2 regions of the Defluviitalea raffinosedens genome follow, and region 2 is predicted to be linked to the other one. Evidence: a T-box and tRNA genes for the amino acid it is inferred to sense, from the RefSeq annotation. Region 2 holds a T-box; the other holds one or more tRNA genes.
What was found. The T-box of region 2 lies ahead of proS (proline--tRNA ligase). A T-box ahead of a tRNA ligase gene usually reads a tRNA of that ligase, here a tRNA-Pro.
Positions count from the first base shown of each region.

Region 1 (11,523 bases), on a different contig from region 2:
GAACTCCGGAAGAAATACCTCCGGCTCTTCGTTCCCGATGTACCGAAATATTCTTTCAACCTCTTACTAAAGATGATGTAGGGAAAATTGTAAAGAATGCGGCAAAAAAGGGAGCTTTTGCTTTGGAGGAAGGAGTAGCAGAGCTGATCACCCAGTATGCGTCTAACGGAAGAGATGCAGTGAATATCGTTCAAACGGCAGGATGTATAGCTACTATAGAAAACAGGAAAGAGATCACCGTTAAAGATGTGGAATGGGTCATTGAATTTGGACAATACAGCAAGAGACCTGATAAAAAGATATCCTCCGAAAAAGCTGTAGGATGTGTTAATGGACTTGCGGTTTACGGAGTTCGAATGGGAGCATTACTTGAAATTGAAGTGATTGCTGAACCTGCGGAGGAAAAATCAAAAGGGATTGTAACTGTAACAGGGATTATTGAAGAAGAAGAATTTAATAAATCCAATGGAAAAATGAAAAGAAGAAGTACTGCCAAAGGATCAATAGACAATGTTTTAACTGCTATGAAAAACATTTTAAATGTCAACTATAAAGATTACGATATTCATATCAATTTCCCCGGGGGAATGCCTGTGGATGGACCTTCTGCAGGAATTGCAATCTTTACTGCAGTATATTCAGCGATCTTAAAAAAGCCGGTTTCTAATAAAATAGCCATGACTGGCGAGATTTCAATAAGAGGAAATGTTCATCCTGTAGGGGGTGTACATGCCAAAATCAATGCAGCAATATCAGCAGGAATTGAAGAAGTACTTATTCCTGCAGACAATTGGCAGGAAACCTTTGAAGATTATAATATAAAAGTCATTCCGGTTAAAAACATCGATGAAGTTTTAAAAGAAGTGTTTAAGGAGGCAAAAGATGAGCTTGTTTCCAAGCCTGATACTTCTAAAGTATTAACTGCACAAGGGATATAAACACTGATTTGTAAATTAAGACCTTATGTTAAAAACATTGGGTCTTTTTTCATATTTTTTATGTAAATATTTTTAAATATATGTTGAGAAAGCATTTTTACATATGGTATAATTTTTAAATACATAGAGGGGGTAGTGGAAGTGATTATAGAACAAGCTCAAGTGAAAGATTTGGCTGAAATTCTTTTGCTTCAAAAGCAGGCCTATATGAGTGAAGCAGAGTTATATAGCGATTTTCATTTGCTACCACTAACAGAAACATTGGATGAAATTGAAAGTGAATTTTCGAAACATCTGTTTTTAAAAGCTATTATGAACGGCGTTATTATTGGTGCTGTAAGGGCGTACAGACAAGGCGATACCTGTTATGTAGGCAGATTAGTGGTTCATCCCAAATTTCAAAGACAAGGAATAGGAACCCGCCTTATTGAAGAGGTTGAAAAGATTTTTGAAGATTGTACAAGATTCGAAATATTTACCGGACATAAGAGTATAAGAAATATCAATTTATATAAAAAGCTTGGATATAAGGAATTCCAGGTGAAAGTAGTATCAGAACATCTACAGTACATTTATATGGAAAAAACTAAAGAGCGTACCCCATGTAAGGTGAATAATTGTATTTAAAAAAAGAGTCGTACATTGTTATACGTCTCTTTTTTAATTCATCTTCATTTTGCATACATTAAATCTATGGTTAATCCGTGAAGAATAAGGTGGGCCCATCAATTGAAAATATAATTGATGAATGCAATTACTGTTAACAATAGATTTGACAATTTACAACAAATTACTCATAATTACAGAAGAAATAAACTTTGAGGTGGAAATATAATGAAAAAAGATGATAAGAATATGTTACAGATGCCTTTAGTTGCATTAAGAGGGCTTAATGTATTCCCTAATATGATTCTGCATTTTGATGTAGCCCGTCCAAAATCCATACGAGCTTTAGAAGAGGCTATGATCAGTGATCAGTCAATATTTCTGGTTGCCCAGAAGGATGCTGAGACGGAAGAACCAGAAAGTAAGGATTTGTACAATGTAGGAACGATTTCTTCCATTAAGCAGATTTTAAAGCTTCCTACCAATACAATCCGTGTATTGGTTGAAGGCAATAAAAGAGGAAAAATTGTTTCGTTTGAGCAGGAAGATCCATATTTCTTGGTTAATGTTGAAGAGTATGATCATGAAGAAGATCCTATAGATGTTAATAAACAAGCACTCATTAGAGCTGGGGCTGAAATTTTTGAAGAATATGCAAAAGTAAACAACAGAATTTCATCCGATACCATAAGAAATATTGTTTCAATGGAAAAGCCAGGAGAAATGGCGGATGCTATCGCCTCTAATATTCAGCTGAGATTAGAGGACAAGCAAAAGATTTTAAGTGCATTTGATGAAGAAGAAAGACTCTTGATGGTTATTAAGATTTTAAAATCTGAAATAGAAATCTTAAATGTTCAAAAAGATATTCTGGACAAGGTTAAGAAAAATATTGATCAATCCCAAAAGGAATATTATCTTAGAGAACAGCTAAAAATTATTCAAAATGAGCTTGGAGACCGAGATGGCATACAGGGAGAAATTAATGAATATAGGGAAAAACTCAATGAAATTGATCCCCCTCAGGAAGTCAGAGAAAAAGTAGAAAAAGAACTGCAAAGAATGCTGAAAATTCCTGCGGCTTCTGCAGAAAGTGTAGTTGTCAGAAACTACATTGATTGGATATTGGATCTTCCTTGGACAAAGGAAACCAAAGAATCACATAATATAAAATATGCAAAAAAGATTTTAGAAAAAGACCATTACGGACTGGAAAAAGTAAAAGAAAGAATCTTGGAATTTTTGTCTATAAGAGAAATGTCTCCCAAGGTCAATAGTCCAATTATATGTTTAGTGGGACCTCCGGGAGTAGGTAAGACATCCATTGCCCATTCTATTGCCAAAGCGCTTAATCGTAATTATGTCAGAATTTCTTTGGGAGGAGTAAGGGACGAAGCAGAAATCAGGGGACACAGGCGTACTTATGTAGGAGCTCTTCCCGGAAGAATCATACAGGGGTTAAAGCAGGCAAAATCGAAAAATCCTTTAATGTTATTGGATGAAATAGATAAAATGAGTTCAGACTTTAGAGGGGATCCTTCTGCTGCATTGCTTGAAGTGTTGGATGCAGAACAGAACCATGCCTTTAGAGATCATTTTATTGAACTGCCGTTTGATTTATCCAATGTGTTATTTTTAGCAACAGCCAATACGCTTGATACGATTCCAAGACCTCTTTTGGACAGGATGGAGGTTATTCAGATTTCCAGTTATACGGAAGAAGAAAAATTCCATATCGCCTATAATCACTTGATAGATAAGCAATTAGAAAAGCATGGCATGACAAGATCCCAGCTTCGTATAAGCAGGGAAGTGATTAAAAACATTATTACCTATTATACAAAGGAAGCCGGAGTACGTAAGTTGGAAAGATGTATAGGAGAATTATGCAGAAAAGCGGCTAAAGAAATCCTGGAAGAAGATAAAAAATGTGTTCGTATTACTGAATCCAATTTAGAGAAATATTTAGGTGTCAAGAAATACAGAATCAATAAGATTATGGAACAGGCAGAAATTGGTATAGCACGAGGCCTAGCATGGACTCCGGTTGGAGGGGATACTTTATCGATAGAAGTAAATACTATGAAGGGGACCGGAAAATTTGAGCTGACGGGTCAATTGGGAGATGTTATGAAGGAATCAGCAAAAGCAGCTATAAGCTATATTCGTTCCAGAGCAGAGAGTCTGGGCATCGATAGTAACTTTTACAAAGATATGGACATTCATATTCATATCCCGGAAGGTGCGGTTCCTAAGGATGGACCTTCTGCAGGCATTACTATGGCAACTGCAATGATTTCTGCCCTTACGAATCAGCCTGTGCGCAATGATGTGGGAATGACAGGTGAAATTACCCTTCGTGGACGAGTTCTTCCCATAGGAGGCCTAAAAGAAAAAATCTTAGCGGCAAAAGCAGCGGGCATCAAGACAGTCATTTTGCCCATAGACAATGAAAAAGATTTGAATGAATTGTCTAATTCAATCAAAGAGAATATGGAGTTTGTTCTTGTAAAGAATATGGAAGAAGTCTTAAATCATGCTATTATTAAGGAGAATCTCTATGAATGTAAATAATGTAAGTTTAGATATGGTTTGTGGTAATCCAAGTCAATTTCCTCAGAGCCATTTGAATGAAATCGCTTTTGCGGGGAAATCCAATGTAGGGAAATCTTCGTTGATCAATGCCCTGGTCAATCGAAAAGCTTTAGCGAGAACCAGCAGTCAGCCAGGGAAAACTCAGACTATCAATTTCTACAATGTAGAAGATAAACTGTATTTTGTTGATCTCCCCGGGTACGGATTCGCTAAGGTATCCAAAGATTTAAGAGAAAAATGGGGTAAATTCATAGAAAGCTATCTGACTAAGAGAGAACAGCTGAAACTTGTGGTTTTATTGGTAGATATAAGACATGAGCCCAGTGAAAATGACAAAATGATGTATGACTGGATTTGCCATTATCAAAAAAATGTACTGGTAGTTGCAACCAAGGCGGATAAAATTAAAAGAAGCCAGATTCAAAAGCAAATTTCCCTTATCCGTAAGACGCTTCAGATGGATCCAAACCATATCATTATTCCTTTTTCTGCTGAAACTAAACAGGGAAAAGATGAGATATGGGAAATATTGGATCAGTGGGTTCTTAATGAAGAAAATGAAAAATAATATTTTAGAAAACAAACTTTTTTTCAGATGTGCCGTATATAGTAATGAAAAATGAAGCAACCTTTACGTTACGAGTTTAATAAATAAAGTCAATGGGAAAAGGAGGGGTCATGATGCAAAAAAGATTGCATTTATCCACTAGAGATAAAAAAATTGCAGGAGTTTGCGGAGGAATTGCTGAGTATTTTGATTTTGATCCTACGTTGGTCCGCATTTTATGGGTTTTATTAACGCTTATGAGTACAGGATTTCCAGGATTTTTACTTTACATTATTTGCTGGGCAGTTATGCCGGTAGACGATGAGTATAGAGATTTAAGATAATATATATTTTCTAAAGTCCGATTGCCGGACTTTTTTTATTGCTTTATTTTTTTCAAGATATACTTGTAAAAACGATTAAAAGAATATATAATATAATTTGCAGCGAATTTAAGAAAATATTTTTTCGGGGTGTGGCTCAGTTTGGTAGAGCGCTTGGTTCGGGACTAAGAGGTCGCAGGTTCGAATCCTGTCACCCCGATTTTGCTTTGGAACGCATAGTATGCGTTCCTTTTTAATTTGTAATATAAATTTAATATTGTATTAATATGGTTATAATAGTAATAGTATATATTTAGATTGTCATTCATTATTGAAGGGAGGAAGCAATATGGATTTGAGAACACAGTGGTCATCTCAATATGTTCACTTGGATGATCAATGTTTATTAAGTGAAATAGATAAAGTGAAAAAGGACGTTGAAAGTACACAAAAGTGGATTGAAGAATTAGAGAATAAAAAAGATTCTGTAGAATATCTGCATAAAAAAATGGCAAAACTCGCTTTTGGCTTTGCCCGTGAAAAACATCAAATCCTTTCGCAAGAAGCTCACAGAAGAGGACTCATAAGTTAAGCCCTTTATTCATCAGGTGGATTTTGAATTAAGCTTGATAATATGGATCCGTATAAATTCTGTGCGTTTCTCCTCCAGTTCTCACATATTTTTTTTGCTTGCTCTTTTGAAGCAACACTGAGTTGTAAGTCCATCAGGGTTATATCATTTTCTTTTACTTTGCAATGTACCATATATTCACTATGCTTTTCAGGGATGTATTCGGCGGTAATCTCCAGTTCCTTTTTTAATTGCTGGCGATTTTTTTTTATGTATTCGTCTATTTCCAGTCTGATATTTTCTGGAATACGATTGATAAAGTATTCGAGAGTAGTTATTCCTTTATTGGCAATGATATAACGGGTTTTATGATTTTCCTGCTGACTGACGATTAAATTTGCATCGATCAGTTCTGTTAAATATTGCTGAAGAGAAAAATAGTCCATATAGGCTCTTTCCATAATAAATTGAGTAATTTGTGCATGGGATAAAGGCATTTTAATTTTAGAAATTAAGTACAGCAAAATTAACTTGTTTGTGGCTAATTCATTTATAGATTGAAACACCAGAATCCCTCCTGTCGTAGTAAATAAGTCATACTACTTAATTGTATACCAAAAAGTCATTCCCGACAAGAAAATCAGTAAAGTTTGCCCTGCCAGGTATTCCTTTCTTTAAACCTTTTATGAATCCCATTTAACACTGCTTTTTTATTTTTACTCCACAAAGGAGCTGCCAGCAATTCCTTTGGACCGTCTCCAGTAATTCGATGAATAACCATATAAGGAGGCAGCAGTTCCAGGCAGTCGATGATTAAGTCAATGTATTCCTCCATTGTTAATACATGAAAAGGATTTTTCAAATAATAATCATATAGTGGGGTATTTTTGATAATATGCAAAAGGTGAAGCTTAACCCCTTGTACAGATTGACTGGCTATATATTGAATGGATGAAAGAATATCGTTCTTATTTTCTCCCGGAAGCCCCAGGATCAGATGAACCACTGTATCTATATTCCTTTTTGAAAGATTATGGACTGCTTCTTCAAAACATGAAAGGGAATAACCTCTTTGAATGAGAAAAGCAGTATCTTCGTGAATGGTCTGGAGGCCAAGCTCCACCCATAAGTAAGTCTTTTGATTGATTTCATCCAATAAATCTAAGACAGAATGATCTAAGCAATCGGGACGGGTGGCAATGGCAATCCCCACCACATCAGGCAGTGATAATGCTTCTTCGTATTTCTTTCTAAGCACATCTACAGGTGCATAAGTATTTGAAAAGGCCTGAAAATAAGCAATATATTTTCCCGACTTCCATTTGTTATCTAAAAGAGCTCTGCTTTGATAAAACTGTTCTGAAATGGGAAGAATAGCTGGTGGAGCAAAATCACCGGATCCTCTTCCGCTGCAAAAAATACATCCTTTATCAGATAATGTACCGTCCCGGTTAGGACATGTAAATCCTCCATCTAATGAAATTTTGAAAATTTTTTCTCCAAATTTTTGACGAAGAAAGTAATTCAGAGAATGATAAGGCTTATCTCCCCAATACATATGATGTCTCCATTCTTTAAAATATACCTTATTATTATGGTAAACTCTAATGGGACAAACGTCAATGATTAAAAATGTCAAATAAATAAGCGTTGGACTGTTCATACTATAGAAAATTAACATATAGAGACAATGTTAAAAGAAGAAATAGGAGAAAAAGGAGCACTTCCATGGATATATCGGTAATTATTCCTGCGTATAATGAAGAGGGAAGAATTGGCAATGTTTTATCTGTATTAATGGGTTTTGAGATGATTAAAGAAATCATTGTTGTCAATGACGGTTCAGTTGACCAGACTACACAGGAAGTAAAAAAGTATCCTGTAACTTTAATAGAGCTTCCTTTTAATCAAGGAAAAGCAGCAGCTATAAAACGAGGATTAGAGGCCAGCAGCGGAGAGTGGATCTTATTTTTGGATGCAGATTTAAAAGGGCTAAGTAAAGAGCATTTGATTTCTATGATAGAATATGCAAAACGAGAAAATATTGATATGGTGATTGGTACTTTTTCAAAAGGGAAATTCATTACGGATCTTTCTCATAAAATTGCCCCGTTTTTATCGGGGCAGAGATTGATTCGAAGGGCATTACTGGAGAGTATGCCCCATTTTGAGCATACAAGATATGGTATTGAAATGATGATTACTGAATATGCACGCAAAATGGGATACCAAATTAAAAAAGTAAAATGGCCATATGTTTACCATATTCCTAAAGAGCAAAAAAGAGGATGGATCAAAGGAAAGTTTGAGAAATATGCCATGTATTGCAATATTTTATCTACAGTTTTTGAGATATACTTTTTATCCAGATTAAAACGGAGTAAAAAGTTTCAAAAATACAGCTCTTGATCAGTATTGATACATCATCTGAGATTCTTTACTTTGTCTTATGGTTTCACAGATTTGAGTAAGATATTTCCATTCCTCTTCTGATTGAATCATGCGAATCGTATTTACAAAATCTAATCGCATTCTTTCTAAATAGTCTTGTTTTAAAGCTTCAATTTCTTCATCTGTAGTCATTTGACTTGCCAGAATTAAAAATTCTCTTGCTCTTTCTCCTATTGCAAAAGGTATATAGGGTTCCAGTATATCCAGAGAAGCCTGAAGTGCTTCATATTGTCTCTGAAAAGGGTTATCTTCCACTTCTGAAATATAAGTATATAAAGATTCCAGATTTAAGAATGTAACATTTCTTAATTCTGAATAATCAAAGTCGTTGATTAATGACTTTAATTTGTTTAATTCATCAGAGAGCTGCTGACTGGTTAAAATATTTGTCATGTCATCCCTTCTTTCTGAGCAGCATAAAATAATAATATTGGTTTTCAATATTACTATTTGCAGCATAAAAACAAAATACACAATAAATATTTGTCCATTTTAGATTAAAAAGTAATTTATGTTGTATATAACCAATAATACTTGTATAATTAAAAAATAATATGAAAATGTAAACAGGGGGGTTAATATGGATCAAGAATTAAGTGGAGGACTAAAAGCACTACTGATTATAGGAACAATTATTTTTCCAGGACCTTTATTGGGGATCATATTAGGAATTATTTGGATGACGGATCAAAATGCTTCTTTAGAAAAAAAGAAATTTGGGAAGATTTTACTGTTTATAGGGATTGGAGTTCCAATTCTAGGGTGCATCTGTTATTTATTATTTTTTATAGGCATAATCGGTATTGGCAGTATAGGCAGCATGCTTTAAAAAGCGCAGCTGCTTTTTTTATAGTATGGGAAATTTCTCTGGATTTCCTATACTATAAAAGTTTTCCGTACAGGATGTGCATTCAAGTGTGTTGTATTCTGTTGGTTTTACCAACTGCACTCGGCGGGAGAGTTTTGCGAGCGAAACTTTTTCTGGTGAAATAAGACAGTCATCTTGTTTGCAAGGGACAAATCTTTTTATTTCATAAGGATGATGCAACAGCATTTTTGTTGTTATAGAATAGTTCATATGTTATTATGAACTCGATCAACTAAAGATTATTGGAGTGATTTTATGTCAAAACGAAAAATTTTAATCGTAGATGACGAAATTCATATTTTAGAGTTATTAAAATATAATCTTGAGAATACCGGATATGAAGTATCAGAGGCAGAATCTGGAGAAGAAGCATTGGAAAAACTCAATGCTTCTGTAGATTTAGTAATTCTGGATCTTATGCTTCCTGGTATTGACGGATTAGAAGTTTTAAAAAGAATTCGCTTTAATGAGTCTTTAAAAAATATCCCTGTGATTATGTTAACAGCCAAAAATGAAGAAATTGATGCAGTACTTGGTTTAGAAATGGGGGCAGATGATTATATTGGGAAACCTTTTAGGGTTCGTGAGCTTTTAGCGCGGATTAAAGCTGTATTAAGACGAAAGGAAGAAACAGAATATTTACCACAGTCAACAGAAAAAGAAAAAATCATTCAAGTAGGGAATCTGGCAATCAATGAGACTACCAGAACAGTGAAAAAGAGCGATAATGTAATTGAAATGCCATTAAAAGAATTTGAGCTTTTAGCTGTACTGGCCAAGAATCCTGGAAGAGTTTTTTCCAGAGAAGAGTTATTGGAAAAGATTTGGGGATATGATTATGTGGGTGAAAGTCGCACGGTAGATGTTCATATAAGAAATTTGAGAAAGAAAATAGAAGATGATGACAGCTCACCTTTTTTTATAAAAACGGTACGCGGAATAGGTTATAAATTTAGGGAAGAAAGTAAGTGAAATAATGCAGAGAAGACTTCTTATTACATATACTGTTTTAATTGTTTTTTCTTGTTTGGCAACAGCCTATTCAGCTCTTCAGACCAGCCAGAAGTATTACACAAACAGGTTAAAACATGAACTTTCAGTTCAGGGAAAACTCCTTACAGATTTGTTCATTAATGAATTCAAATCTGTGGAAGAAATGGATTTTCAAAATTTTGCTATAGAATATGGAAAAAGCGTTAATGCCCGCCTGACGATCATAGATCAAAATGGAAAAGTATTGGGGGATTCTGAGTCATCCCCTGAAATTATGGAAAATCATATTAATCGTCCTGAAATCATAAAAGCTTTACAGAATGAAATAGGATTCAGTAAAAGATACAGTGAGACGTTAGGGGTTCATCTTATATACATTGCATGTCCGATAAAAACCAAAGATTTTACCGGAGTGCTGAGATTGTCGGTACCCCTGGTTGAAATTCAGGAAATGAATCGTACAATCGCTGATTATAGTATGATAGGAATCTTATTTGGAGTAATTATTGCAATTATTGCTGCTTTTATTTTTTCTAAGAAGTTTTCACGGCCTATTCGTCAGCTTGTTTATGCAGCAGAAGAAATAGCCAAAGGAAATTATAATAAAAAGGTATATGTGGATGGAGATGAAGAAATTGAAAAATTAGCAACATCTTTTAATTATATGGCAAAGGAATTAAAATATTCGATTTTTCAGTTGAAGCATAAAAACATCCAGTTAGAATCCATTATGAACAGTATGATTAACGGAATTATTGCTGTGGATTCCGGTCTCCATATCATGCTTATGAATCCTGTCGCATATAAAATATTTTCTGTAAAAGAGGATTATGTATATGGAAAGCTATTTTATGAAGTCGTAAGGAATTCAAAAATACTGGAGGCTTTAGAAAGGTCTGTTCAAAATCAAGAATCTATTGTGGATGAATTGGAATTAGATGAGCAAACCAAGATTTTGAGAATCTATACAAGCCCGATTACATTGACAGAACAAGGAGAGCGAATCATAGGAACTTTGCTTGTCATACAAGATATTACTCAAATAAGGAAGCTGGAACAAATGCGAAGTGATTTTGTATCCAGCGTAAGCCATGAACTGAAGACGCCTTTGACTTCTATCAGGGGTTTTGTGGATACTTTAAAAAATGGAGCATTAGAAAACCAAAAAGTAGCAGAACGATTTTTAGATATTATTGATATAGAAACGGAAAGATTATATCGCTTAATTCAAGATATATTATCCCTGTCAGAAATTGAAACGAGAGAAGTAGACATTGATATGTCTATGCAGGATATGAATGAACTGATTGACGAAGTTTTTGCAATACTGAGACCGAAAGCAGAAGAAAAGGGTATTGCTTTAGAAAAGGATATTGAAGATAGAATGTTTTTCTATTGCAACGCGGACAGAATGAAACAGATTCTGATTAATTTAATCGATAACGGCATAAAGTATACTGAAAAAGGAAAAGTGAAACTCATCTGTAAAACAGAGCAGGACACCTTGAAAGTGATCGTAGAAGATACAGGAATAGGAATATCTAAAGAACATATCCCTCGACTTTTCGAAAGATTTTATCGGGTGGATAAAGGAAGATCGAGAAAAATGGGTGGAACAGGACTTGGTCTTT
Region 1 is NZ_JAFBEP010000002.1:157,514-169,036, reverse strand. It holds gene lonB (ATP-dependent protease LonB) at 1-938, shown strand, start outside; gene JOD07_RS02705 (GNAT family N-acetyltransferase) at 1,080-1,565, shown strand; gene lon (endopeptidase La) at 1,773-4,118, shown strand; gene yihA (ribosome biogenesis GTP-binding protein YihA/YsxC) at 4,105-4,707, shown strand; gene JOD07_RS02690 (PspC domain-containing protein) at 4,821-5,030, shown strand; tRNA gene JOD07_RS02685 (tRNA-Pro) at 5,156-5,229, shown strand; gene JOD07_RS02680 (hypothetical protein) at 5,359-5,601, shown strand; gene JOD07_RS02675 (DUF4364 family protein) at 5,607-6,146, opposite strand; gene mnmL (tRNA modification radical SAM protein MnmL/YtqA) at 6,221-7,138, opposite strand; gene JOD07_RS02665 (glycosyltransferase family 2 protein) at 7,309-7,989, shown strand; gene JOD07_RS02660 (hypothetical protein) at 7,990-8,424, opposite strand; gene JOD07_RS02655 (hypothetical protein) at 8,612-8,860, shown strand; gene JOD07_RS02650 (response regulator transcription factor) at 9,155-9,871, shown strand; gene pnpS (two-component system histidine kinase PnpS) at 9,876-11,523, shown strand, end outside.
Region 1: it encodes a tRNA-Pro, which carries the amino acid that the T-box ahead of proS (proline--tRNA ligase) is inferred to sense. The anticodon was not compared.

Region 2 (11,523 bases):
TTTTCTTTGGTTTCATTATAATTGGACCGATTAAGCCATTCAAGGGATCTTTTACAAACTTCTTCGTAATATTTATAGTATTTTAAAAAGATTAAGTCAAACTCACTCATATGACTTTGTCTGTTAATTCTTTTCTTCATCGTGGTCAATTCACTGATTCTTTTTTGGACGACCAAAGGCAAGCTTCTTTCATCATATCTGATGCGGCTTCCTTCTAGCGGAATCAGACCTTTTGATACCTTATGCATATCTGCCAGAGTGGAAATCGCTTTTTTAATATCCTCCAGATGATCAAAATCGCATTCTCTTCCATCCACCCAGTCTGTCATGACATAGGCTGTCCCTTCATGGATATAATAGGGGGCATTGTTTTCAGAAATATAAAATCGATCAACCCATTTAAATCCATTTTGATACAGATGTTCTTTCGCACTGTGTTGAAAAAGAAGCTGCGGGATATCTCCATCCACTGCTTGAATGACTTTTATTCCTTGGTTTGTCTCACATATAAAAGAATTTCTAAAGTGCGTATAAGTTTCAAGCTTATATCCAAATCCTTTTACGATTTCTGGGTTTAGCCCTTTCACTGTCTCACCCCCGCTCTATTTACGAATTCACATTTTTAGTGGACTCTTTATATATCTATGAAGATTACAGCAAAAATATGAGGACAGGAATCTATGATTTTAATTTACAATTTGTTCATAAATTGTTCACAGGAGTCAATTATACTATAAGCGATTATCCCCTCAAAAGGAGTGTTCTTATGATAGAGGTCAAAAATTTGTCCAAAACTTATGGTTCCCTAAATGCTGTAAGTGACATCAGTTTTTCTCTTGAAGACGGTGAGATCTTGGGATTTCTGGGACCTAACGGAGCCGGAAAATCAACCACCATGAATATGATCTGTGGATTACTGGTTCCTGACGAAGGAAAAATAGAAATTAACGGAATAGATTTATTAGAATCTCCAAAAAAAGCAAAAAAACATATCGGATATCTTCCTGAAAATCCTCCTTTATATCCTGAAATGACTGTTATGGAATATCTTAAATTTTGCTGTGAGCTAAAAGGTATTGGCAAAAAAAGCAAGGAAGAATCCAGCAGGGTAATGTATCTCTGTGGAATTGAACATGTTAAAAATCGGCTGATCAAAAATCTTTCAAAAGGTTATAAGCAAAGAATTGGGATCGCAGCAGCCCTCACAGGAGATCCTGCCGTACTTATACTGGATGAACCAACAGTAGGCCTTGACCCAAAACAGATTATTGAAATCAGGAATATGATTAAATCCCTGTCAAAAAATCATTCCATTATATTAAGCTCCCATATCCTTCCTGAGGTCAATGCCCTCTGTGACAGGGTCATCATCATGAATAAAGGCAAAATTGCTGCCATAGATACTCCTGAAAATCTGTCCACAGATTTTCAAAGTGTTTCTAAACTTTATGTAGAAGTTGAAGGTCCTAAAGAAGAAGTGTTGTATACTATTTCGTCTCTTCAAGGGATTCTGGCAGTAGAAGTAGTTAAAGAAATAGATGAAAACATTTTTGGATATCAGGTAGAAGGTGAAAAGAATAAGGATCTTCGTCGTCCTTTATTTTATGCTTTGGCAGAGAGCAGAATGCCCATTTTGGAAATGACGGTTAAAAAGATGAGCCTAGAAGACGTATTTTTACATATTACTTTAAATGAAAACACCAGTGAGGAGGAATTAAATCATGTGGATCATCTGTAAAAGAGAATTAAAAGGATACTTTTATTCTCCTCAGGCTTATATACTTATGGGATTTTTCCTGCTGTTAACAGGATTTTTATTCAGTGATTTTGTGATTAGGGCCAGTTCTCCCAACGTTCAATATGCCATGTCCAGTTGGCCTATAATCTTCTTATTCATTGCACCGATGTTAACCATGAAACTTTTTACAGAAGAAAAGAAAAACGGTACAGAAAAGCTCATCTTTTCTTCTCCTGTTTCGGTAGAAATGGTTGTCCTTGGAAAGTTCTTCAGTGCATGCCTGGTTTATTTGATTGCTCTAGGCTTTACGCTGATTCATGTGATCATTGTTTTTATGCTTGGAAAACCGGATATAGGAATTGTTTTTTCCTCATACCTTGGAAATATCCTTCTTGGATTTAGCTTTCTTTCCGTAGGGATTTTCGCTTCCTCCTTAACGGAAAATCAAATTATTGCCGGAGTCATAAGCTTTGGAATGTTGCTGTTTTTCTGGCTTGCGGATCTTATGCAGAATATGTTTTCAGGTGTTTCAAAGGAGTTTATTAAAGTACTGAGTCTTTTTGAACCCTATGCACCTTTCCAAAATGGTATTGTGTCGTTATCGGGAATCATCTATTATCTAAGTTTTACAGGAATATTCCTATTTTTGACCATTAGAGTGATTAAAAGTCGATGGCTTCAGTAGCAAACAAGGAGGTCCCTATGAATAAAAAAAAGTTTCAAAAACATCTAAAATATGGAACAAACTCAGCCATATTTACCATTGCTGTGGTTGGAGCTGTAATTCTTATCAATTTAATGCTTAGTTCTTCTAAGATTAAATGGGATTTAACCCGGGATAAAATATATTCCCTTTCAGAACAGGGAAAAAATGCTCTTAAAAATGTAAATGAGGAAGTAAAAATTCTATTTTTTGCAGAACCCACAGATTCTATTGCAATGGATGTCAATGAGCTCTATGAAAATATGCATAATGTAAACGATAAAATATCCATGGAAATCATTAACCCTATGCAGAATCCAAGCCTTGTGAATGAATATCAGATTACTTCTATGTATACTTCCGTCGTATCATCGGATAAAAGAACCAAGCAAGTCCCTGCCTATGATTTAATCCGAACGAATTATGAAACGGGAGAGCAGTATTTTGATGGAGAAGGCGCTCTCATTCAGGCAATTCTGGATGTTACTGCCGAAAAGCAAACCAAAATATACATCATGGAAGGGCATGGGGAATTTCAAAAAAACAACGATTTGTCTGTTCTAAGTTCTCTTTTGGAGCAGAAAGGGATAACCGTTGAGAGTTACTCTTTAACAGGTAAAAATAAACTGCCTGATGATGCCGACATCCTTTATATCATTGGTCCTCAGATTGACTATACAGTGGATGAAATCAATCTGTTAAAGGACTACCTTAATAAGGGCGGAAAAATGGTATTGGCCTTTAACCACTATACGGAAGGAGAAAATCTTAAAAATCTAAAAGAACTTTCTGCAATTTACGGTATTAATGTGCAGGATAATATTTTAACCGACCCTGTCCGCAATTATTCCGGAGATGAACAAACTCTAATTCCAGAATATGTTTATCACGATATTATAGAAAAGCTTGAAGAAGATAAAATAGCAACCATTATTCCAAAAGCAAGAGAGCTTTCTGTTAATGAAAACAGCGATATGACTACCAATATCATATTGCAAACTTCAGAAGCCCGTCCTATTGCCATAGCTGCTGAAAAAGAACTGGACGGCAATCAGAAAACACAGCTCTTAGTCATTGGAAATTCTTTCTTTGCTCATGACCAGGTGATTGGACTGGCTGGAAACAGTGAAATCTTTTTTGGAGCATTAAAATGGTTTAGTGCGGATTCCTCGATCGTGGATATCCCTGCCAAAACCTATACCTCAGAACCTATTGTACTCGTTGGAAGCCAGGCTATTTTAGTCTTTGGTGTAACGGTTTTATTGGTTCCTCTCTTTGTATTCATATTTGGCGGAATGATATATTTTAGGAGGCGATCTTTGTGAAAAAGATTCTTCCAACCCTTATTGCTTTAGGAGCATTTATACTGGTGTTTGCTTATTATCAATACTTTCAGAAAGAAAAGCTTGCCAAAGAAGATCAAAAAACACATATCTGGCAGGAGGATCAGAATAAAATTACCGAAATAGAGATTTCAGGAGAAAATCAGGCGATAAAAATCAAAAGAAACGGAAGCACATGGGATATTGCTTCTCCCATAGAATACCCGGCAAATTCCTATACAATTGATACAATATTGTCTAACTTCTCTTCTCCTGAAGTCAATGGACTCGTTGAAGAAAATCCAAAAGATTTATCCATTTATGGACTTGATCCTCCAGTTAAAAACATTACTTTAACAACAGATGAAGGTGTATCCAGAGCTTTAAGTCTGGGATATTCTGCTCCTTTAGGAAAAGGATATTATGTGCTGGACCAGGATACAAAAAAAGTATATACAATGGCTGCCTCGCTTTGGAGTGAGGTATCTTTAGAGGTGAATTCCTTCAGAAATAAAAATCTCTTATCTTTTGATGAAGAAGCTGTAAGCAAAATTGAAATAAAAAACAATGACACAACATTTACTATAACTTCCAAAGAAGAAGATCTAAACACCCGATGGTACAGTGGCGATAAAAAATTAAATGAAGTTAAAATAAATACCTTTCTGGCTTCTTTAAGAGGAAAGGTCATCAAAGAATTTACAGTGGATCATCCAGATGAAGAATCCTTGGATCAATACGGACTTAAAACCCCTCGGGCTGCGATAACTTTATATTTAAATGATGAAAAGAATTCAACTTTAACTTTATATGCAGGCAATACAGTAGAAGAAGATGAAGATACTTATGTTACTTTAGCAGATAAGCAATTCATATATAAGGTTCAAGCTACATCTCTGCTCCCGGCAGAGTTAACCATAGATCAGTTTGTTGTCACAGAAAAAGATGAAAAGTAACCTTTTCCTCCCTCCTAAAAAAACCCCATGTTATAAAGAACATACAGCTTCCTGCTTAAGTTCTTTATAACCATGGGGTTTTATGTCATTGAACATATTTTTCTTTTGCACGGGAAAGAAGAATCTCTTTCTTATTGAGTTCAGGATTTTCTATGACGATTTTAAGAAGGTATTCAAGAACTTCACCTATTTGCTTTCCTTCCTTTATACCTGTTTTAATTAAATCCTGGCCATTTACTTCTAAATCTCTTAAAGTAAAACATTCATGTTTTACTTTAATTTCTTCATAAATGGTATACAGATTCTTAATCTTTTCTTCTTTCTCTTCGAAATATACAGGATTTTGAGCCCTGGCATCGGCTAATTGCACTTTTAGAAAGTCCAGGAAAGCTTCTTCTCCTATCTGATAGAGCAACTCTTTTACAGTCTGCTTGTCTTCTTTAATTCTGTAATCGTGCCATTTTATAAGCTTTAAGATATGGTTCATGCTTTTTTTATCAAATCGAAGTCTTTTCATGATTTTTTCTGCTAAGAGAACACTTTTTTCCACATGACCGTGAAAATGGCTGATGCCCTTTTCATCCGTTGTCTTATGTTCCGGTTTTCCAATGTCATGAAATAGCATCGTCCATTTAAGAGGGAGAATGTTATCCACAGCTTCTACTGCTTTTAGGGTATGAATCCCCACATTGTCCACATGATGGGGATGGTTTTGGGCTACTTCAAAACATCTGTCCACTTCAGGGAGAATAAACTTAAGAATACCTGTATCATGCAAGATTATGAATTTATGAATATACTTTGCTAAAAGAATTTTATCCAGTTCTTCTTTTATTCTTTCAGCACTGACATATGAAATAAGATGAGCATTGGTTTTAATAGCCTCTAAGGTATTTTCCTCTATCGTAAAATTCAGCTGGGAAGAAAACCGAATCCCCCTAAGCATTCTAAGAGCATCCTCCTCAAATCTCTTATGGGGATCTCCTACGCAACGTATGCTTTTTTTCTTAATGTCTTCTATGCCTCCTGTAGGGTCTATGAACCCTTCTTGGGGATGGTAGGCAATGGCATTCATCGTAAAATCTCTTCTCGACAAATCTTCTTCCAAATCATTGGTAAAAGTTACTTCTTTGGGCCTTCTATGGTCTTCATATATCCCTTCTATTCTATAGGTAGTGATTTCAAAGTGTTTATTGTTTAATATGACTGTTACGGTTCCATGGGCAATACCTGTATCATAAGTTCTTTTAAACAAACGTTTAACTTCTTCCGGCTTTGCGGAAGTGGTCAAATCCCAGTCCGTAGGTATTCTGTCCATCAAAATATCCCTTACACAGCCACCAACAATATATCCTTCATAACCGTTTTCATTTAAAGTCAGAATGATTTCTTCTACTTCCTTTGGAATATCTATTTGTTTAAGCATTGAGTACCTCCAAAAGTTCTGCATATTCCTTTACTTTATATTTTATATATTATATTAGTTTTCCAATTTTTAAAAGCTTCCATGAATAAATTTATGGAAATCACTTAAACTATGGATGAAAGGAGGCCAAAGCATGGATAAAACTGTAATTGCACTGTTTCATACAAGACAAGACGCTGAAAATGCAGCTTTCGAACTAAGAAGTCAAAATCTTCGTATGGACGATATATCAATTGTTGCAAAAGACAGGGATGATCATAGCTATGAAGGGGAAGAATTAACCAATGACAATATCTCTGACGGCATTACAACAGGAAGTGTCCTGGGTGGTCTTGCAGGCCTTTTAATAGGTGCAGGTTCCTTTGCCATTCCCGGTCTTGGAGTTATTGCAGCGGCAGGGCCCATTGCCGGCTTACTGTCTGGCGCAGTTACCGGCGGCATCGTAGGAGGTCTTATTGACCTGGGTGTTCCTGAAAGCGCTACACCCCGTTATGAACAAGGCTTAAAAGAAGGCAAAGTGATTTTAACAACCAAAGCTACAGAAGAAAACGTAGATGCGGTTACCGATATCCTTAAAAACTTTGGAGGGTACGATGTAGAGGTACACTAAAAATAGCCCCTGAAATCAGGGGCCATTTTAAATTTATTTATTTTTTAATATGCTTTACCCCAGTATAGCATATCTTTGGCAGGTTTTCCACAACATACACAGGTATCAGATATTTTTTCCTGCTCAAAAGGAATGCATCTGGAGGTAGCGCCTGTTTCTTCTTTAATTTTGATTTCGCAGGCTTCGTCTCCACACCACATTGCTTTAATAAAGCCAGGGGTATTGGTGATGATTTCTTTAAATTCATCGAAAGTCCTTGCCACATAAGTTTTAGTATCCCTCATGGCTCTTGCTTTTTCAAGCAAGTCTCTTTGAAGGCTATCCATAAGTTCTGGAATTCTGGTTTCCAGTTCATCCATAGAAACAGTGATTTTTTCTCTTGTATCTCTTCTTACCAATACAACTTGATTATTTTCAATATCCTTTGGTCCTATTTCTAAACGGAAAGGTACCCCTTTCATTTCATATTCACTGAATTTCCATCCAGGCATCTTATCACTGTCATCTAAATCTACTCTTACAATAGCAGAAAGTCTTTCTTTTAATTCACGGGCTTTTTCAAGTACCCCTTCTTTATGGGCAGCAATAGGAATAATAACAAGTTGAGTTGGTGCAATTCTTGGAGGAAGTACCAGACCGCTGTTGTCTCCATGAACCATGATGACAGCACCTATGAGTCTTGTAGTCATTCCCCAGGAAGTTTGATGCACATATTTTAATTCATTGTTTTTATCTGTATATTGGATGCCAAATGCTCTTGCAAAGCCATCTCCAAAGTTATGGCTGGTTCCTGATTGCAAGGCCTTTCCGTCATGCATCAAACTTTCGATGGTATAGGTTTCCTTTGCCCCTGCAAATTTTTCTTTATCGGTTTTTCTGCCTTTAACCACAGGAATTGCAAGGACATTTTCACAGAACTCTGCATAAACATTTAACATCCTGATGGTTTCTTCCTGAGCTTCTTCAGCAGTTGCATGGGCTGTATGACCTTCCTGCCATAAGAATTCCAAAGTTCTTAGGAATGGTCTTGTGGTCTTTTCCCAACGTACTACAGAACACCATTGATTGTATAATTTTGGCAAATCTCTGTAAGACTGAATCACATTGGCATAATGCTCACAAAACAGAGTTTCAGAAGTTGGTCTCACGCAAAGACGTTCGGTTAATTGCTCGCTTCCGCCATGGGTAACCCAAGCCACTTCCGGAGCAAATCCTTCTACGTGGTCTTTTTCTTTTTGAAGTAAGCTTTCAGGGATAAACATAGGCATGTATACATTCTTATGCCCTGTTTCTTTAAAGCGTTTATCCAATTGCTGTTGAATCAGTTCCCAAATGGCATAACCATAAGGTTGAAGGATCATACATCCTCTGACACTGGAGTAGTCTATTAATTCTGCCTTTTTTACCACATCGGTATACCATTGTGCAAAGTCTTTTTCCATATCGGTGATTTCTTGAACGAACTTCTTATCTTTTCCCATATTCATTTCCCCTCTTTATTTTTTTAATGACAAGCAAGAAAGCATTTCGCTTGCAAAACTCTTGCGCCAAACGTAGTGGACAAAGCCGGTAAAATACAATATGTGCGAGTGTTCATCCTTTCCGGAGGACTTTTTTATTAATAGAAATTTCGGAAGAATTTCCTACACAAATAAAAAAACCTCCATCCCAAAAAGGGACCGAGGTTATCGGCGGTACCACCCTAATAATGCCAAGATATTAAAAATACCAAATATCTTTAATATCAAGCATCTCTCATTTAAATAACGATAGCCAAACTACCGCTGCATTCATCATGCAGAACTCCAAGGCGGGACATAAATAAGCTTTTTAGAAATCTTTCACCAACCGATTTCCTCTCTGTGAAAAAACTTTATTTATGATTCCTCTTCACTGTCTTTGTCCTTATTATTTGGCTTTATGATAAAGCATAAATCCTTAAGTTGTCAAGGGTAAATCCTTTTTTACAGCCAAAGATTCGTAATTAAATTAAAGACTGGAATAGTGATCACAGAAAGTAGGGTAGAAACTGCTATAATCTGTGCCCCATATTCCCCATCCACATTATATTTGGCAGGAAACAGGGTGATGGATGCCGCCGCCGGACAAGCACAGCCTATAACATTGACCATTACTACTTCATGAGCACCGGGCATCCAGTTTGCAACGCCTAGGATCTTAATAATGATTAGCATAATCATAGGAAGTAAAATTAATCTTAGGGCTGTAACAAAATAAATTCGTTTATTGGTAAAGGTAGATTTTAAATCAATATTGGCTAAAAAAACACCTGTTGTAATCATGGCTAGAGGCGTATTCATATCTGAAATGCTTCCCATAACTTCTGTAATCATATCGGGAACAGGGATTTGAGTGCAGTAAAGAAGTAACCCTATTGCAAAAGCAATAAGTGCCGGATTGCTTATAATGGATCTTAGATTAAACTTTTTCTCCCCGCTTAAGAGCATCACCCCATGGGTCCACAAAACGATATTAAAGATGCTGATATAAGCCACAGCATAAAATATCCCTATATCCCCAACTGCAGCATAAATTAAAGGAATCCCCATAAAACCACAATTTGAATAAATTACACCCATTCTTTCAATGCGGTACCCTACATCTTCTCTTTCTTTTATGAGCAGGGATGACACAATAATCGCTATCATATGAAACAATGCCGCAAGGCCAATGGCCAGAAATATGCCTAATAAATGCTGCCTTTCCATTGGGCGGATATAACTTTTAATCACAACACAAACCATAATTACCGTCACTATAAAATTAGAAAATTGCTTTCCTGACTGGGAAGTAATGATTTTCTTTTTCACACAGAATATCCCGATCAAAACATATATAAATATGAGTAAAACCCGTCTTCCTACCAGTAATGCTTCTGCCATTCTATGCCCCCCTGAGTAAGTAATCAATAAAGTATATTAAGAAAAATAATCTTAAAAAAACATCCTAAAAATATTATTATACCATATTTTATAACTGCTTTAACTTTTATGTTATCTTTTTTACTTAAAAATATCAATATACATCACCATATTTTATAAAAACATTAAAAACCATAAATGAAAAAATGAAAAGGACAAAAGTCAGAATGACTTTTGTCCTTTCTTTAGATTACAAAGCAAATTTGTTTACCATAAGAGTGAGATTGTTTGATAACTCATTAAGCTTATTGACCGTAATTTCTATGGTTTGCACACTGGCTAACTGCTGTTCTGTTAAAGCCGTAACTTCCTGAGAATTTGCACAGGTTTGCTGTGAAGTAATCAAAATATTTTCCACCATTGCCACACTGCTTTCCGTACTTTTAGTCACTTCTATAATTTGCTTTGTGATCGAGTTAATATATTTAGACATATCTTTCATCTTATTATAGATCTCAAACAAGGCAATATTGGTTTTCTTAACAGTCTGGTCCTGTTCTTCCACAGTCTCGCGACCTTTGATCATATATTCTGCCACGCCTTGTATCTGTTGCTGAATCTCCTTTATAAAATGATTGATAGAAACTGTCTGTTCAGCAGTTTTTATAGCCAGCTTCCTAATCTCATCAGCTACTACAGCAAAACCTTTTCCGGCTTCTCCTGCCCTTGCCGACTCTATAGCTGCATTTAGAGACAATAAATTGGTTTGATCTGAAATGGAACGAATAACTCCCGTCACAGAAGAAATTTCTATGGATTTTTCTTCAAGCAGTTTAATCTGCTCATTTAACCAGTTAAAAGTCTTTATAGTTTCATTGGATTTGGCAGACAGATCTTCTGTTGCCATACTTCCTTGTTCTACGGCCATTTCTACTTCATCTGTAATTTTGCTCATGTAGGTTATAGTGTCTCTTGTATGTTGTGCAGATTTAGAAATCACTTGCATTGCTGATGTGCCTTTCTCTACATCCATTGCCAGAACTTGATTGGAATGGGCAATTTCATTGATTGCTTTTGCAACTTCTTTTGAATTGTTAACAGTTTGATCGATACTCTGTTTTGTATCTTGTATAGCCGTATGCAGAATATCCGTAGAATCTTTAATATTGGAGGTTAATTCTCTTAATGTATGAATCATGCCATTAAAACCATTGGTAAGAATGCCTATTTCATCCTTACTCTTGATATTGGTGATCTTTACAGAAAGATCTCCTTTCTCAACTTCCTTCATTGCTTTAGACAGAAATTCAATAGGTTTCATCTGTTGGGTCATAATCACATAGACAAGGATTCCTGATAAGATCAGAACGATTGTTCCAAATAGAATCAATGTCCTCAGCGCTGTTTTTTGCGCAGCTATAAATTCGTCATAAACACCGGATAGAGCAACAAATATATCCCAATCCTGATGATAGGTGTAGTACGCGAACTTTTCCTTCCCTTCCCAAATATAAGAAATCATTCTTACTTTTGCTCGGCCATATCCATTATTATTCACATTGTCTTTATTGTCCAACATGATCTGAGCAAAAGGATATTGCAGTGCATCGGTACCTATAAGCTCTTTCTTGGGATGAAAGACAAATTTTCCTTCGCCGCTGATGATAAAACCGTATCCGGTTTTACCAATCACCCGATTGGAAAGATATTTCACAAATTGATTCTTTGCTGCCTCTTCTGATGGTGCTACTGCTCTAAAACCTTCTATAATGCTAAAAAGGCTGGCTGTTTGCTGGTCCATTTGGGTATACAATATCTGATCGCTTTGAGTAACCGTCGTATGATAACTTGGAATGCCTATTCCTAACGCAGTAACTAAGATGATG
Region 2 is NZ_JAFBEP010000003.1:203,578-215,100, forward strand. It holds gene JOD07_RS04140 (CotS family spore coat protein) at 1-587, opposite strand, end outside; gene JOD07_RS04145 (ABC transporter ATP-binding protein) at 767-1,738, shown strand; gene JOD07_RS04150 (ABC transporter permease) at 1,722-2,423, shown strand; gene JOD07_RS04155 (GldG family protein) at 2,441-3,766, shown strand; gene JOD07_RS04160 (DUF4340 domain-containing protein) at 3,763-4,719, shown strand; gene JOD07_RS04165 (CCA tRNA nucleotidyltransferase) at 4,805-6,145, opposite strand; gene JOD07_RS04170 (general stress protein) at 6,279-6,755, shown strand; gene proS (proline--tRNA ligase) at 6,800-8,236, opposite strand; T-box leader at 8,427-8,658, opposite strand; gene JOD07_RS04180 (AEC family transporter) at 8,720-9,658, opposite strand; gene JOD07_RS04185 (methyl-accepting chemotaxis protein) at 9,888-11,523, opposite strand, start outside.